Regions from separate parts of the Streptomyces sp. NPDC045998 genome, predicted to be linked through region 1. Evidence: riboswitches for the same ligand, from Rfam matches in the RefSeq annotation. Region 1 holds a riboswitch; the other holds the start of a gene.
What was found. Region 1 has a riboswitch for cyclic di-AMP ahead of AC07FJ_RS18130 (transglycosylase family protein). Riboswitches for the same ligand answer to the same signal wherever they lie in the genome.
Positions count from the first base shown of each region.

Region 2: another riboswitch for cyclic di-AMP. It lies ahead of AC07FJ_RS06480 (M23 family metallopeptidase); the one in region 1 lies ahead of AC07FJ_RS18130 (transglycosylase family protein).

Region 1 covers NZ_JBWKLJ010000005.1:368,723-376,282, reverse strand. The annotation lists gene AC07FJ_RS18155 (NAD(P)/FAD-dependent oxidoreductase) at 1-1,015, opposite strand, end outside; gene AC07FJ_RS18150 (Ppx/GppA phosphatase family protein) at 1,398-2,318, opposite strand; gene AC07FJ_RS18145 (DUF501 domain-containing protein) at 2,315-2,845, opposite strand; gene AC07FJ_RS18140 (FtsB family cell division protein) at 2,860-3,357, opposite strand; gene eno (phosphopyruvate hydratase) at 3,461-4,750, opposite strand; gene AC07FJ_RS18130 (transglycosylase family protein) at 5,001-5,708, opposite strand; cyclic di-AMP (ydaO/yuaA leader) riboswitch at 5,712-5,881, opposite strand; gene AC07FJ_RS18125 (transglycosylase family protein) at 6,166-7,089, opposite strand; gene AC07FJ_RS18120 (cytochrome P450 family protein) at 7,269-7,560, opposite strand, start outside.
Region 2 covers NZ_JBWKLJ010000002.1:338,191-345,750, reverse strand. The annotation lists gene afsR (SARP-family global regulator AfsR) at 1-2,309, opposite strand, end outside; gene AC07FJ_RS06495 (hypothetical protein) at 2,531-2,731, shown strand; gene AC07FJ_RS06490 (MBL fold metallo-hydrolase) at 2,854-4,059, opposite strand; gene AC07FJ_RS06485 (SGNH/GDSL hydrolase family protein) at 4,130-4,924, opposite strand; gene AC07FJ_RS06480 (M23 family metallopeptidase) at 5,094-5,999, opposite strand; cyclic di-AMP (ydaO/yuaA leader) riboswitch at 6,004-6,162, opposite strand; gene AC07FJ_RS06475 (tyrosine-protein phosphatase) at 6,588-7,400, shown strand; gene AC07FJ_RS06470 (DUF6126 family protein) at 7,425-7,541, opposite strand.

The DNA of each region.
Region 1 (7,560 bases):
CCCGGGCCTGGCGCAGCGCGTGCTGGGCGTTCGGCGGGCACCAGGCGTTCTCGTTGCCCGCCTTGCGGCCGACGAGGTCCGGGACCTGGGCGTTGTCGCCCGCGGCCCAGATGTAGTCGGTGCCCTTGACCTGCAGGGTGACGTCGGTGTCGACGTGGCCGCGCGGGCCCAGGGGCAGGCCGTAGCGGGAGAGGACCGGGTTCGGCTTCACACCGGCGGTCCAGACGATGGTGTTGGAGTCGACCTCCAGGCCGTTCTTCAGCACCACGTGGCCGTCGACGCAGGAGTCCATGGAGGTGTTGAGGTAGATCTCCACCCCACGGCTCTCCAGGTGCTCCTTGCCGTACTGGCCGAGCTTCGGGCCGACCTCGGGGAGGATCTTGTCGGCGGCGTCCACCAGGATGAAGCGCATGTCCTCGCGCTTCACGTTCTTGTAGTACTTCGCGGCGTCGCGCGCCAGGTCCTCGACCTCGCCGATGGTCTCCGCGCCGGCGAAGCCGCCGCCCACGAAGACGAAGGTCAGCGCCTTGCGGCGAACCTCCTCATCGGTCGTCGAGTCGGCCTTGTCGAGCTGCTCGAGGACGTGGTTGCGCAGGCCGATGGCCTCCTCGATGCCCTTCATGCCGATGCCCTGCTCGGCGAGGCCGGGGATCGGGAAGGTGCGGGAGACCGCGCCGAGCGCGATGACCAGGTAGTCGAACGGCAGCTCGTACGCCTCGCCGACGAGCGGCGAGACCGTGGCGACCTTGCGGTCCTGGTCGATGCTGGTGACCCGGCCGGTGAGTACCTCGGCCTTGGGCAGCACGCGTCGCAGCGGGACGACGACGTGCCGCGGCGAGATGCTGCCGGCGGCGGCTTCGGGCAGGAAGGGCTGGTAGGTCATGTACGACCGGGGGTCGACGACCGTGACGGTCGCCTCGCCGTAGCGCATCTTCTTGAGAATGCGCCGAGCTGCGTACAGGCCTACGTACCCACCGCCTACTACGAGGATCCTGGGACGCTCCGTGGTGCTCATGCCATCGAGTATCCACCCGCTGGAGGGGGGTCGCTCGTGCGCCCCTTCACAAGCTTCCGGGGGACCTCTGCTACACTCCGCCGCCCACGTGACCGAGGTCATGGCGCCGCAGGGGAACCGCGGTGTAACGGAAGACGTTGTTCACCCCCGTTGAACTGGGACAGAGAGCACCTTGCAACGGTGGACCGCACCGGAGTTCACGCCTGCGAAACATAGGTGAGGTGCCCCTCACGAGGACGGGAAAGGGCCCCGAAGGGGCCCTTGGAGGCCCCGAAACGCCTCCGCGACCCCCCTCAGGGCCCTTTTCCTTGTGAAGAACTTCACGAACTTTCCCGACGGGCCGTCCGGCGACCCTTCCGGCCGGCCGTCCGGCGGTCCCGCGTCAGACCAGCGAGAGGGCGATTCCGTCCAGAATGTCGTGTTCGGAGACCACGACCTCCCGCGCCCCGATCCGGTCCATCACGGCCAGCAGCACCAGCGCCCCGGCGGCGATGACGTCCACCCGGCCCGGGTGCATCACCGGGATCGCGGAACGCTCGTCGTGGGTGGAGGCGACCAGCCGCCCGGTGACCTCCGCGACCTGCTCGTAGGAGATCCGGGAGCGGTGGATCGCCACCGAGTCGTACTCCTTCAGGCCGAGCGCGATCGCCGCCACCGTGGTGACCGATCCGGCCAGCCCGACCAGCGTCCCCGCCCCACGCAGCGGAACGGTCTCCTCCGCGAGGTCGAGGGCCGCCTCGACGTCCGCCCGGATCGCCGCGACCTCCGCCTCCGAGGGCGGGTCGCTGCGCACATGACGCTCGGTCAGCCGTACGCAGCCGATGTCCACGGAGCGGGCCGCGCGCGCGTGCTCGGTGCCGACGACGAACTCGGTGGAGCCGCCGCCGATGTCCACCACCAGGTACTCCTCCCCGGTGCCGGGCAGTTCCTTGGTGGCCCCGGTGAAGGAGAACTCCGCCTCCTGGTCGCCGCTGACGACCTCGGGCTCCACGCCCAGGATCTCCCGCACGCCCCGCACGAAGTCGTCCCGGTTCTCGGCGTCGCGCGAGGCCGAGGTGGCCACGAAACGCAGCCTCTCGGCGCCGTACTCCTCGATGACGCCGGCGTACTCGCGGCAGGCGGCGAAGGTCCGCTCCAGCGCCTCGGGGGCGAGCCGGCCGGTCCGGTCGACGCCCTGGCCGAGGCGGACGATCGTCATCCGCCGGTCCAGGTCGGTGACCTGACCGGTGGTCGGGTCGACGTCGGCGACGAGCAGGCGGATGGAGTTCGTACCGCAGTCGATGGCGGCGACCCGGGTCGTCACTGCGCGTCCTCCCGGTGGGCGCCGACGCACGGGCCCTTGGCCCACCACTCCGGCAGCATCGCCAGCGCCTCGTCGCCCAGCGGGTTCACGCCCGGGCCGGCCACCAGCGAGTGCGCGACGAGCACGTGCAGGCACTTCACGCGGTCCGGCATGCCGCCCGCGCTCGGGAAGCCCTCCAGGACCTCGATGGCGTCCCGGCGCGCGATGTAGTCCTCGTGCGCGGCCCGGTAGGCGGCCGCCAGCTCCGGGTCGGACTGCAGCCGGTCGGTCATCTCCTTCATGACGCCGTTCGCCTCCAGCGTGCCGATCGCGGAGTTCGCGCGCGGACAGGTGAGGTAGTACGTCGTCGGGAACGGCGTGCCGTCCGGCAGCCGGGGCGCGGTCTCCACCACGTCGGGGTTGCCGCACGGGCAGCGGTGCGCGATGGCGCGCAGGCCGCGCGGCGGGCGGCCGAGCTGTTCCTCGAACGCCGCGACGTCCGCCTCGGTGGGTTCGGTGCGTTCGGTCTGCGGAGGGGGCGTTTCCATGCCTGCCTTGGGTTCTACTTGCGGTCGGTGCGAGCGGCGCGGTCCGTGCCGTCGGTGCGGTCGGCGGAGTCCACGCCGTCCCAGAGGTTGGAGTACCAGGCGCGGTCGGCCGCGCCCTGGTCGGTGCGGCGCTGGCGCACCGCGTCGGGGTCGATGACCGTGTAACCGGTCTCCCCGGGGCGTACGTAGTGCAGGTGTGCGCGGGCGAGGCGCCTGATGTAGGCGTCGTCCTGGAGCCGCGCCTTCTCGTCGCGCAGCCGCTCGACGCGCTCGGCCGCCTCGGCCGCCAGCCGCTCCTGCTCGGCGATCTCGCTCTGCTGGGAGACCCACTGGCGCATCGGGTACGCCAGGGCCACCACCATCGAGCAGACCACGAGCGCGAGGAAGGCCGCGCGGCCGGTGAGCCGGGAGCGGCGGTCCTGACGGCGCGTCTGGGAGCGGTACACGCGGGCGGCGGTCTGCTCCGTGAGCAGCCGCAGCCTGGTCGCGGTCGAGAACCGGTCCCGGGCCATCCTCGCTCCTCCCCTGCACCCCGTTACGTACGTACGTCCCCGGACACGGTACGGGACCGTGGCCGGGGACGTACGTAACCGGGCTACTGAGGGCCTCTCGGCCTTACTCGCCCGAGAAGCGGAAGCGCGGGAAGGCGCTGCGGCCGGCGTACACCGCCGCGTCGTCGAGGATCTCCTCGATGCGCAGCAGCTGGTTGTACTTGGCGACGCGCTCGGAGCGGGCCGGGGCGCCGGTCTTGATCTGGCCGCAGTTGGTGGCGACGGCCAGGTCGGCGATGGTGACGTCCTCGGTCTCGCCGGAGCGGTGGGACATCATGCACTTGAAGCCGTTGCGCTGGGCCAGCTCGACGGCGTCGAGGGTCTCGGTCAGCGAGCCGATCTGGTTGACCTTGACGAGCAGCGCGTTGGCCGCGCCCTCCTCGATGCCGCGGGCCAGGCGCTCCGGGTTGGTGACGAACAGGTCGTCGCCGACCAGCTGCACCTTGGCGCCCAGCTTCTCGGTGATGGTCTTCCAGCCGTCCCAGTCGTCCTCGAACAGCGGGTCCTCGATGGAGACCAGCGGGTACGCCTCGACGAGCTCGGCGTAGTAGTCGGTCATCTCGGCGGCCGAGCGGGACTTGCCCTCGAACTCGTACGCGCCGTCCTTGTAGAACTCGGACGCGGCGACGTCGAGCGCCAGCGCGATGTCCTTGCCCGGGGTGTAGCCGGCCTGCTTGATGGCCTCGAGGATGAGGTCGAGGGCGGCACGGTTGGAGTCCAGGTTCGGGGCGAAGCCGCCCTCGTCGCCCAGGCCCGTGGAGAGGCCCTTGTCCTTCAGGACCTTCTTCAGGGTGTGGTAGACCTCGGCGCCCCAGCGCAGGGCCTCGGAGAAGGACTCCGCGCCGATCGGGGCGATCATGAACTCCTGGATGTCCACGTTGGAGTCGGCGTGCGAGCCGCCGTTCAGGATGTTCATCATCGGAACGGGCAGCAGGTGCGCGTTCGGGCCGCCCAGGTAGCGGAAGAGCGGCAGGTCGGACGCCTCGGAGGCGGCGTGCGCGACGGCGAGGGAGACGCCGAGGATGGCGTTGGCGCCGAGCGAGGACTTGTCCGGCGTGGCGTCCAGGTCGAACATCGCCTGGTCGATCAGCCGCTGCTCCGTGGCGTCGTAGCCGACGAGCTCCGGGCCGATCTGCTCGATGACGGCGAGGACGGCCTTCTCGACACCCTTGCCGAGGTAGCGGTCCTTGTCCCCGTCGCGGAGCTCGAGGGCCTCGAACGCACCGGTGGAGGCACCGGACGGAACGGCAGCACGGCCGGTGCTGCCGTCGTCGAGGCCGACCTCGACCTCGACCGTGGGGTTGCCTCGGGAGTCCAGGATTTCCCGGGCTACGACGACGTCGATGGACGGCACGAGCATCTCCTTCTGGGATGTGACGCTAATGGTGACGCGAGCGGTGCAGGGTGCAGGGTCTCTTTGGCCTTGCGCCGTGCGACAAGAGCCTAACCGGCCGGGGGGCCGGGGCCAGCCGACGCCCGTCTCGTGGGACGAAAAACGACCCGAGGGACCCGATAGCGGGGCAAAACCGCGCAAGGTTTACCTGCGGGTAACCGCGAAGGCCCCGGCCCGCCGCGTCAGCGGTCGGGCCGGGGCCATACGGGGGTCAGCTCAGGTGGAGCTGCTGGCCCACGTAGATGAGGTCGGCGTCGTCGACGATGTCCTTGTTCAGCTCGAAGAGCTTCTCCCAGCCGCCCGCGACCTTCTTCTCGGCGGCGATGGTGCTGAGCGTGTCCCCGGCCTTGACCTCGTACTCGCCGTCGCCCTTCTCGACCTTCTTGCCGGTCGGGGTGGTGACGGTCTTCGACTCGGCCTTCGGCGCGGACTCGGCGGCCTTCGGCGCCTTGGGGGCGGCCTTCGGCGCGGTGCGCTGCTCGCTGCGGGTGGTGGGCTGCTCGGCCGTGCGCTCGGCGGCGCCGCCGTTGTACGCGGCGTTGGACAGGCCCACGCCGCACACCGGCCACGCGCCCTTGCCCTGGCCGGCCAGGACCTTCTCGGCGATCTCGATCTGCTGGGCCTTGCTGGCCTGGTCGGCGGTGGAGGCGTACGCGGTGCCGCCGTACGCGGCCCAGGTGGAGGCCGAGAACTGCAGGCCGCCGTAGTAGCCGTTGCCGGTGTTGATGGACCAGTTGCCGCCGGACTCGCACTGGGCGACCTTGTCCCACTCGGCGGAGGTGGCGGCCGAGGCGGAGGTGGCACCCATCAGCGGGGCGGCCACGGCGACGCCGGTGATGCCGGCGAACGCGGCGAAACGGACCGCCTTGGACGGGCGACGGTGCTTGGCCTTGCCGGAAACCTTGCTGGAAAACAGCATGGAGCATCTCCTCACCGACGCCTGCGAGGTGAGCTGTCGGGTTAGGGCTGATGAGCTGCCCCGCCGCGCTTTCGCGCGGCCTCACCCCAAGCCGGCTCACGGACCGTCATTCGACGGCCGGGGGCCGGCACCTACCTTGGGTCCCCCGCTCCTGCCTTCGGCGCATGACGCGACGACTGTTCCCTCGCGTCCGGCGGCAGGATTCGGCGTACCGGTCGGAGGGGCCCGCGGTGGCGAGCGATAAAGACCGTAAACACAGAGCCCGGCGAAGTTCAAAGACGGACATCCGGGTCAATCCGCCCCTACTGCCTTGCGCTTGACGGACGTTTGCGCAGGTGAGGGGCGGAACGGACACATCGTGCGTTCGTGAGGCGCCAGTTGGCATAAAGAGACTCATGTCTCACTGGCGCAGAACCGGACATAGGGGCACCAATAGCCCCTGCCTGACCCGGGTCAACTAGGGCTTGTCGGGCGCCAGATCGAGGCTCTGGCCGGGGAGGATGAGGTCCGGATCCTCGCCCACGGTCTGGCGGTTGGCGTCGTAGAGGGCGGTCCAGCCGCCTTCGAGGTCCTTCTCCGCGGCGATGGCGGAGAGGCTGTCGCCGGGGCGGACGGTGTACGCGCCCGGCTGGGCGTCCGCCAGGTCGCGTGCCGCACCGTCACCCCGCGAGGCGTGGCCGTCCGTTTCGCGCCCGCTGACCGAATTGTCGGCGCCGGTGGTGGTGCCACCTTCCGGTGCGGCCGGGTCCGTGGCCGCCGGGTCCGTCGCCGCCGGGGGCTCCGCGGGGTCGGGCGCGCCGCGGTGCTTTCCGGTGCCGGGGGCCGGCGGGGCGGCCGGGGCGGCCGCGTCCGGGGCGGCGTCCGGCGTGGTGGGGGTGGTGGGCTCGGCGGGCTCGGTCGGCAGGAGGCTCTCGACCGGGTCGGCCGGAGCCACGGGCTCCGTGGGCTCCACCGGCTGCGTGGCGTCGGCCCCGGCCGGGGCGGGCGTCTCGGGAGCGGCGTCCGGCGTGGCCTCGGGCGTCGCGGCGTCGGTGGACGCGTCGGGCTTGGCGCCCTTCGCCGGCGCGGCGGCGGTGCCGCCCAGGCCGACGATGGGGGCGCAGGTCTCCCAGGTCTTCACGCCCGTCGCGGCGTAGACCTGCTCCGCCACGGCTATCTGCTGGGCGCGGCTGGCGAGGTCGGGGCGCAGGGCGTACTGCTTGCCGCCGTACGCGTCCCACGTCTCCTGCGAGAGCTGGAGTCCGCCGTAGAAGCCGTTGCCCATGTCGGCGCTCCACGCGCCGCCGGACTCGCACTCGGCGACCCGGTCCCACGTGTGGGCGTCGACGGCCGACGCGGAGCCGGCGCCGAGCAGCGGAAGGGCGATGGCGGATCCGGTCACCCCTGCCGCGACAACGATGGCGGGGGCCTGACGGGGTCGACGGTGCCTGCCGTTCCCGGAGCGCATGCGGTGTGCCTTTCGCGTGACTGCTGAGGTGACGGTGAACGTAGCGGCATTCGAACGCTAGTCACAAGTCGATGCAGCGGAGATTACGCGAAGATCACATTACTGACGGATCGTCATGTCGTCGTCACGTCTGAGGGCTCCGCAAAGGGGGTGAACTCGACCGGGAGCGTGCGCAGTCCACGCATAATGAGCCCTCCGCGCCACCGCAAATCGGCAGGATCCACCGCGAGTCGGAGGTCCGGCAGCCGGGTCAGCAGCGTCGCCAGCGCGGTCTGCCCTTCGAGGCGGGCGAGCGGCGCGCCGAGGCAGTAGTGGATGCCGTGCCCGTACCCGAGGTGCTGGTTGTCACGCCGCGCCAGGTCCAGCGTGTCGGGCTCCGCGAACCGCTCCGGGTCCCGGTCGGCG
Region 2 (7,560 bases), on a different contig from region 1:
GTGAGTGCGGCGCGGGCGCGCCCCTCGGCACCCCGGTCGCCGGAGGCGCAGGCGGCGTCGCGCAGGGCCAGGGCGACGGTTTCGTACTGCTTGGAATGGGCTCCGGATTCCACGAGGTCCTTGGCCGCCCACAGCAGGTCCACGGCTCTGCGCAGCATCCCAGGTCGTCCGGTGGCCTGTTCGACACACGCCAGCAGTGGGCGGGCCTCACGATAGAGCCAGTCCTGGGCGGCTCGCGGCTCGGCGAAGACCAGTCCGGTGCAGTGGGGATCGGACAGGTGCGCGGGGAGTCGGTCGCCGGGGCGTTCCAGAGCGTAGACGCCGGTGGCGGTGGCCAGGTAGAAGCCCAGGAGGCGTTCCAGCACCGCCTCCCGCTCGCTGCTCGGTTGCTCGTCACGTTCGGCGCAGGCGCGCGCGTACAGGCGTACGAGGTCGTGGAAGCGGTAACGGCCGGGTGTGACCGACTCGAGGAGGGAGCAGTCCACCAGGCTTTCGAGGAGGTCCTCGGTGTCCTGTTCGGGCAGGTCGAGGATGGCGGCCGCGGCGGCTAGGGAGATGTCCGGCCCGTCGGCGAGGCCGAGGAGGCGGAAGGCGCGGGCCTGGGCCGGCTCCAACTGGCCGTAGCCGAGTTCGAAGGTGGACTTGATGGCGAGGTCGCCGGCCTGAAGCTCGTCGAGGCGGCGACGCTCATCGGCGAGCTTGGCCGCCAGGACGGCGACGGTCCAGGTGCGGCGGGCGGCGAGACGGGATGCCGCGATGCGGATGGCGAGCGGCAGGAAGCCGCATGCTTCGACGACGTCGAGGGCGGCTTGCCGATCGGCACGCACGCGTTCCTCGCCGACGATCCGGGTGAAGAGGAGCAGCGCCTCCTCGGGGCTCATCACGTCCAGGTCGACCAGGTGCGCCCCGGCCAGCCCCGCCATCCTCACGCGGCTGGTGACCAGAGCCGCACAACCGGCGGTGCCCGGCAGAAGCGGGCGGACCTGCGCGGCGTCGCGGGCATTGTCGAGCAGGACCAGGACGCGGCGCTCGTCGAGGAGCGATCGGTACAGGGCGGATCGCGCCTGCAAGCTGTCGGGGAGATCGGCTGAACGGACCCCCAGGGTATGCAGGAAGTCACCCAGAACGGCCTCGGGTTCGGCTGGACGACGCCCTGTGCCTTGCAGGTCGACGTAGAGCTGGCCGTCGGGGAAGTGCCGGCGGGCGGCGTGCGCGACGTGGACGGCGAGGGTGGTCTTGCCGATGCCGCCGATTCCGGCGAGCGCGGAGATCACCATGCCCCGGCCCTCGGCGCCCGCGGACAAGGTGTCGCCGAGTTCCTCGACGAGGCCGGAGGACCCCGTGAAGTCGGGGACGGTTGCGGGCAGTTGGGCGGGCCGTACGCGGACGGCGTCGGCAGGGGTACTCGGTGCCTCAGTGCGGGCGAGGTCCGCGTCGGCCTGCAGGATGCGCTGCTGGAGCTTGGACAGATCGGGACTCGGGTCGACGCCGAGCTCATCCGCGAGGAGGCGACGGGTGTCCGCGTAGACGGCGAGCGCCTCGGCTTGCCGGCCGCTGCGGTACAGGGCGAGCATGAGCAGTTCACGCAGCCGCTCCCGCAGCGGATGGGCGGCGGTGAGAGCGGTGAGCTCGGGTACCACCTCCGCGTGGCGGCCGACCTCCAGGTCGAGTTCGAGGCGGACCTCCAGCAACTGCAGGCGCCACTCGACAAGCCGCGCACGCTCGGTTTCGGCACGCGGACCCGGCACCCCGGCGAGAGGCTCGCCGTCCCACAGGCTCAGCGAGCGGTCCAACAGCATGCGGGCGGCCTCGCGGTCACCGGACGCGCGGGCCGATTCGGCCTCGGCGGCGAGGCCCTGGGCGACCCCGAGGTCCAGCGAACCCGGGGGAAGGCGGAGGGCGTAGGCACCGGATTCCGTCACGAGGTGCGCACTGGAGAGAGTCTTCCTGAGCCGGGACATGTAGGTGCGCATGACGGCCAGGGCTTGCGCCGGTGGGTCATCGCCCCAGACGGCATCGATCAGTTCCGGCGCGGTGACGGTACGGCCGTCTCGCAGGAGGAGGACGGCGAGCAGGGCACGCTGCTGAGGGGAGCCGGAGGGCAGGGCGTCGGATCCGCGCCAGGCGCGGAGCGGGCCGAGCACCGCGAACCTCAGATTCGCGTCGTCTGCGGCTGTCACATCGTCTCGGACCACGGTTCCTCCGACGACGCCCCGCCCGTATGCAGGACGTACACCATTCGTATATCCCCAAAGGCCAGCATGGTTGACCTGACGTCCACCACCAGACTGCCCAGTCCGGAGGATCATGCGTCGCGAAGGATACCCCGGGATGGCCTCCCGGGGTCCTTGGCGTACCAATTTCTCTCAACTCTATTGCGGGCGGACGGCTTTGAGCTACCGTCAGAGCATCGTCACGCCGTCGCAGGGTGCCGAGGGCCCTCTAGCCAAGGGTCCGCTGACGCAGCTCTCCCACAGCGTGTCGATGCCATCACGGACTGGGCATTCGGACGTTAGGAGAGCGCACTCTCATGCAAGTCACGAGCTCGACAGCAGGATTGCTGGCCGGCGTGATCATCTCGTTGGCCTACTTCGCACTCGTCGCCCACCTGGTGAAGTCGCTGCGTGCCACGCACCGGCTCCCCACGGTCATCGTGGCGGTCTCAGGTCTGATCGGAGCACTACCGGCGATCCTCTACGCGCTGTACCGCTCCCTCAGTGTGATCGCCTGACCGGGCGCGCAACCGAGGTCAGCGGGGCTGGGGCTGCCGCACCGTGCGTGTCGTAGCCCTGGCCCCCGAAGCGCCATGGAAACAGCGCCTACGATCCCGCCGAGGTCATCCCGCGCTCGGCGTCACCGCTCACCCGCAAGGTCGAGATCGTGCCCGGGTGCCTCGGAAGGCGCCTTCGCCGGCAGCGACCGGCGCCACGGCTGCGCCATGGCGTGGGCGACGGACCGCCACCACGGCGCCTCGGGCACCTGCCCCGCCGGCTCGAACGGCTCGCCGGGACGCGGGAACGCCGCCGCCTGGCCGGCCTCCTCGGCCGCGTCCCTCGTCCACTCCCCCGGCTCCGCCCACGGGTGTGGCGCCAGGTTGAACGTGCCCCAGTGGATCGGCAGGAGCACGCCCGCCGCGGCCCCGCCCTGGAGGTCCAGGTGGGCGCGCAGGCCCTCGGCGGGGGTCATGTGGATGTCGGGCCAGAACTCGCTGTACGCGCCTATCTGGATCATGGTGGCGTCGAACGGGCCGTGCTCGGCGCCGATGTCCCGGAAGCCAGGGAAGTACCCGGTGTCACCGCTGTGGTAGACGCGGTGTTCCGGTCCGGCGACCACCCAGGAAGCCCAGAGCGTGTGCTGCCGGTTGCGCAGGCCGCGCCCGCAGAAGTGGCGGGCCGGGGTGGCGGTCAGCCGTACGCCGCCGACCTCCGTCGACTCGTGCCAGTCCAGCTCGCGCAGGCGGGACGCCGGCACGCCCCAGTGCTCCAGGTGGGCGCCGACGCCGAGGGGGACCGCGAAGAGGGTGTCCGTGGCGGCGAGGGCGCGGATGGTCGGCAGGTCCAGGTGGTCGTAGTGGTCGTGGGAGATCACCACCACGTCCACCGGGCCGAGCGCGGCCAGGGGCAGCGGGACCGGGTGCAGCCGCCGGGGCCCGGCGAAGGGGAACGGCGAGCACCGCTCGCCCCACACCGGGTCGAAGAGGACGCGGACGCCGTCGATCTCCGCGAGCACGCTGGAGTGCCCGAGCCACGTCAGGCGCAGCCCGGACGCCGGGGGCCGGGCGAGGTCGGCGACGGTGGTGGGGTGCACGGGGATGGTGCCCGCCGGCGAGCGGCGCCTGCGCCCCTCCTTCTCGACGTACGTCTTCGCGAACTCGACGGCCGAGCCGGAGGGTCTGTGGCGGGCGCCCACGGGGTTCTGGAACACCCCGTCCGCGAAGTGCGGCGAGCGGCGGATGCGCTCCAGGCGCTCCCCCGCCGGGTCCGCGCCGAAGGCGGCGGGCCACAGCGGGCGCGGCCGGGACCGCGACGGTCGCGTGGGCGTGGCGTCGGAGCCGGTCACGGCACCTCCAGGGCTCGGGCCTCCCATTATGGGCGGGGGGTGTGACAGCCGGGGGTGCGGGTCCGGCTCGCTACAGCGGCAGCAGGTCCGGGCGCTTGGCAGAGACGTGATCACCGGAGGATTCGCCGCGCAGGCGGCGGCCGATCCAGGGCACCAGGAACTCGCGGGCCCACTGGATGTCGTCGCGGCGCACTTCCAGGGTGCCGCGCGGCGGCAGGGGCGGCCACGGCTGGTCCGGGTCGGCGGGCACCTCCACGCCCAGGACCTGCCCGGCGCGCAGGGCGACACGGGTGTGGCCCTCGGCGGACAGGTGGAGCCGGTCCGCGTCCCAAGCCCGCCTGTCCTGGATGGTCTTGAGGGACCAGAGGTCCAGCACGGGGCAGCCGTAGCGGTCGGCGACGGCGCGCACATGGCCGTTGTAGGTGGCGATCTTGCCGCGCAGATGGCGCAGCACCGGCACGCCGCGGGTGTCGAAGCCGGTCGTCACCAGCACGGTGCCGACCACCGAGGTCAGGTCGGCGACGGCCCGCTCGAAGCGCTCGGCCACGTCGTCGGGGTCGCTGCCCGGCCGGATGATGTCGTTGCCGCCCGCGCAGAAGGTCACCAGGTCCGGGGCGAGCTCCTTCGCCCGCGGGAGCTGCTCCTCGACGATCTGGTCGAGGAGCCGGCCGCGTACGGCGAGGTTCGCGTACCGGAAGTCGTCGGGCTCGGGCAGCCGGTCGGCGAGCAGCACCGCCAGGCGGTCGGCCCAGCCGACGAACGTCCCGTCGGGTCCGGGGTCTCCGACGCCCTCGGTGAAGCTGTCACCGATCGCCACGTACGACCCGAATACGTCACTGTCTCTGAAGGTCGAATCGTCTGCCACGGGAGCACATCCTGCCTCCTTTCATGTGACCTACGCGACCGTAAGGAGGGGTTGACGCAGCGTGAGATATGCCACCGGTCAAGATTCACCCAAGCCGGAATACGCCGCCGCCCGGCACCGTGCTCCACGGTGCCGGGCGGGGCGGGGTCGGCGGTGTGCCGACGGTGCGTCAGATCGAGACGCCGTGCTGGCGCAGGTACGCCAGCGGGTCGATGTCCGAGCCGTAGCTGGGGCTGGTGCGGATCTCGAAGTGCAGGTGCGGGCCGGTGGAGTTGCCGGTGGAGCCGGAGAGGCCGATCTGCTGGCCGCCGCTCACGCTCTGACCGGAGGAGACGGAGAGCTGGGAGAGGTGGGCGTACTGCGAGTAGGTGCCGTCGGTGTGCTTGATGACGACCTCGTTGCCGTACGAGCCGCTCCAGCCGGCCGAGACCACGGTGCCGGGGCCGACGGCCTTGACGCTGGTGCCGGAGGAGGCCGCGAAGTCGACACCGGTGTGGTAGCCGGAGGACCACATCGAGCCGGAGGCGCGGTAGGGGGTGGTGATCGAGGAGTCGACCGGGGCGGTGAAGCCCGAGGCGCTGCTCTTCGGGGCGGACTGCGCCGGGGCGGCCTTGGCCGCCGGGGCCTGGGGCTTGGCGGCGGAGCGGGAGGCGCGGGCCTCGCCGCGGTCCTCGTCGGCCTTCGGCTTCGCCTTGGCCGGGGCGGCCTTGGCGCCGAGGGTGAGCTCCATGCCCGGCAGGATCAGCGACGGGTCCTCGCCGATGACCTCGCGGTTGTCCTTGTACAGCTTCTGCCAGCCGCCCTTGACGTTCTTGTTGTGGGCGATCTTGGCGAGGTAGTCGCCGGCGACCACGGTGTACGTACGGGGCGCGGCTTTGGCGGCGGCCTGGGTGGTCTGCGCGGCGGCGACGACCTGCTGCGGAGCGGTCGCCGGCGCGGCGCTCTGCTCCGCGGCGTGCGCACCGGTGGCGCCGAGCAGCGGGAGGGCGATGGCCGCGCCACCGGTACCGGCGGCGACGAAACCACGCGTGAGCGTGCTGGACTTGGGACGGCGGTGCTTACCCTTGGCGGGCATGGCGAATTCCTCTCCGGCGCCTGCGAGGTGAGCTGTCGGGTTCGGGCTGGAGATGCCCGGCCGCGTGGTGACGCGACTTAACCCCGAGCCGGTCCCGGAATTCCGGGCTCGGCGGACTTACCTTGGGTCCCCCGCTCCTGCCACACGTGGGTGGGTGCTGAATTCCGGGCCGGCGGCAGGATTAGGCGGTCCGGCCGGATTGCGGTGACCGTAGGACAGCCGGGTCGGCGGGAACAAGCCGCCGCTTTCCCGCGTGCATTCCTTTACGCCGTACCGCTACGGAATACCGGTCACCCTCCGTGGATTACGGATCATGAATTCCCGCCGGGCGCAGGGGAATTGCGAAAGAAGACCGGCCACGGACGGTCACTTTTATGACGCTGCTCACGTGCCGGAGTCCATCTCCCTTGCTATCGGGGCACGTTATGCCGAACGCCCCAATACGGACAGAACCGTCATACCTCGACGAGCCGCCTCGGCGGCCGCGACCACGGCCGCACGGATGATTGCCCTGGGAACCCAATGTCGTATCGTCGGATCGCGACATCGTCGGCGGCCGGCGCCGACGTCAGACGCGGAGGAGTCCCCGTGACGCAGCAGGTGCCGCAGGCCCCGTCGAGCGAGCCCGATCTGTCCGGTGTGCGTAATTTCCGGGACGTGGGCGGGCTGCCGACGGTGGACGGGCTCCGCGTCCGGCACGGGCGGCTCTACCGCAGCGGCCACCTGGCACACGCCACCGGTGAGGACGCGGTGTTCCTCGGCTCCCTCGGGCTGCACACGATCTTCGACTTCCGCAACGCCGCCGACCAGAAGCTCGAAGGCCCCGACATCGAGCTCCCCGGCGTCCGGAACGTGAACATCCCGCTCACCGACCCGGCCGACGGGGCCGAGTTCTGGCGGATGGTCCGCGACGGCGACCTCGACCAGCTGCGCTCCATCCTCGCGGACGGCCAGGCGGCGGCGCGGATGTCGGAGTCGTACCGCATGATCATCAAGGAGCGCACGGCGGAGCACAGCCGTGTGCTGCACGCCCTCGCCGAGGACAGCGTCCCGGCGCTGATGCACTGCGCGGCGGGCAAGGACCGGGCGGGGCTGTCGATCGCGGTGACGCTGCTCGCGGTCGGCGTGGAGCGGGAGGCCATCGAGGCGGACTACCTCAAGTCCAACGATCCGCACCGCCGCTACAAGGTGCACCGCAGCGACAGCTCCCCGGCCGGTATGTCGCCCGAGGTGATGGAGCTGCTCAGCCCGCTCTTCGACGCGCGCCTGGAGTACCTGGGGGCGGCCTTCGCGACGATCGAGGAGACCTGGGGCACGACCGAGCGGTACCTCTCCGAAGGCCTGAAGCTGGCGCCCGAGACGCGGGAGCGGCTGCGCGAGCGGCTCGTCGACGCGGGCTGAGCCCCGGGCCCGGGCGGGCCGCCGTCAGCCGGTGCCCAGCGCGAAGAGCAGGTACAGGAACGCCGCGAAGAGGTGGCCCGCCACCAGGTAGGCGAAGAGCCGGATGACGAGCCCGCGCGGGAACTTCACTTCGTAGGACATGGGTTCTCCCTCTCAGGGG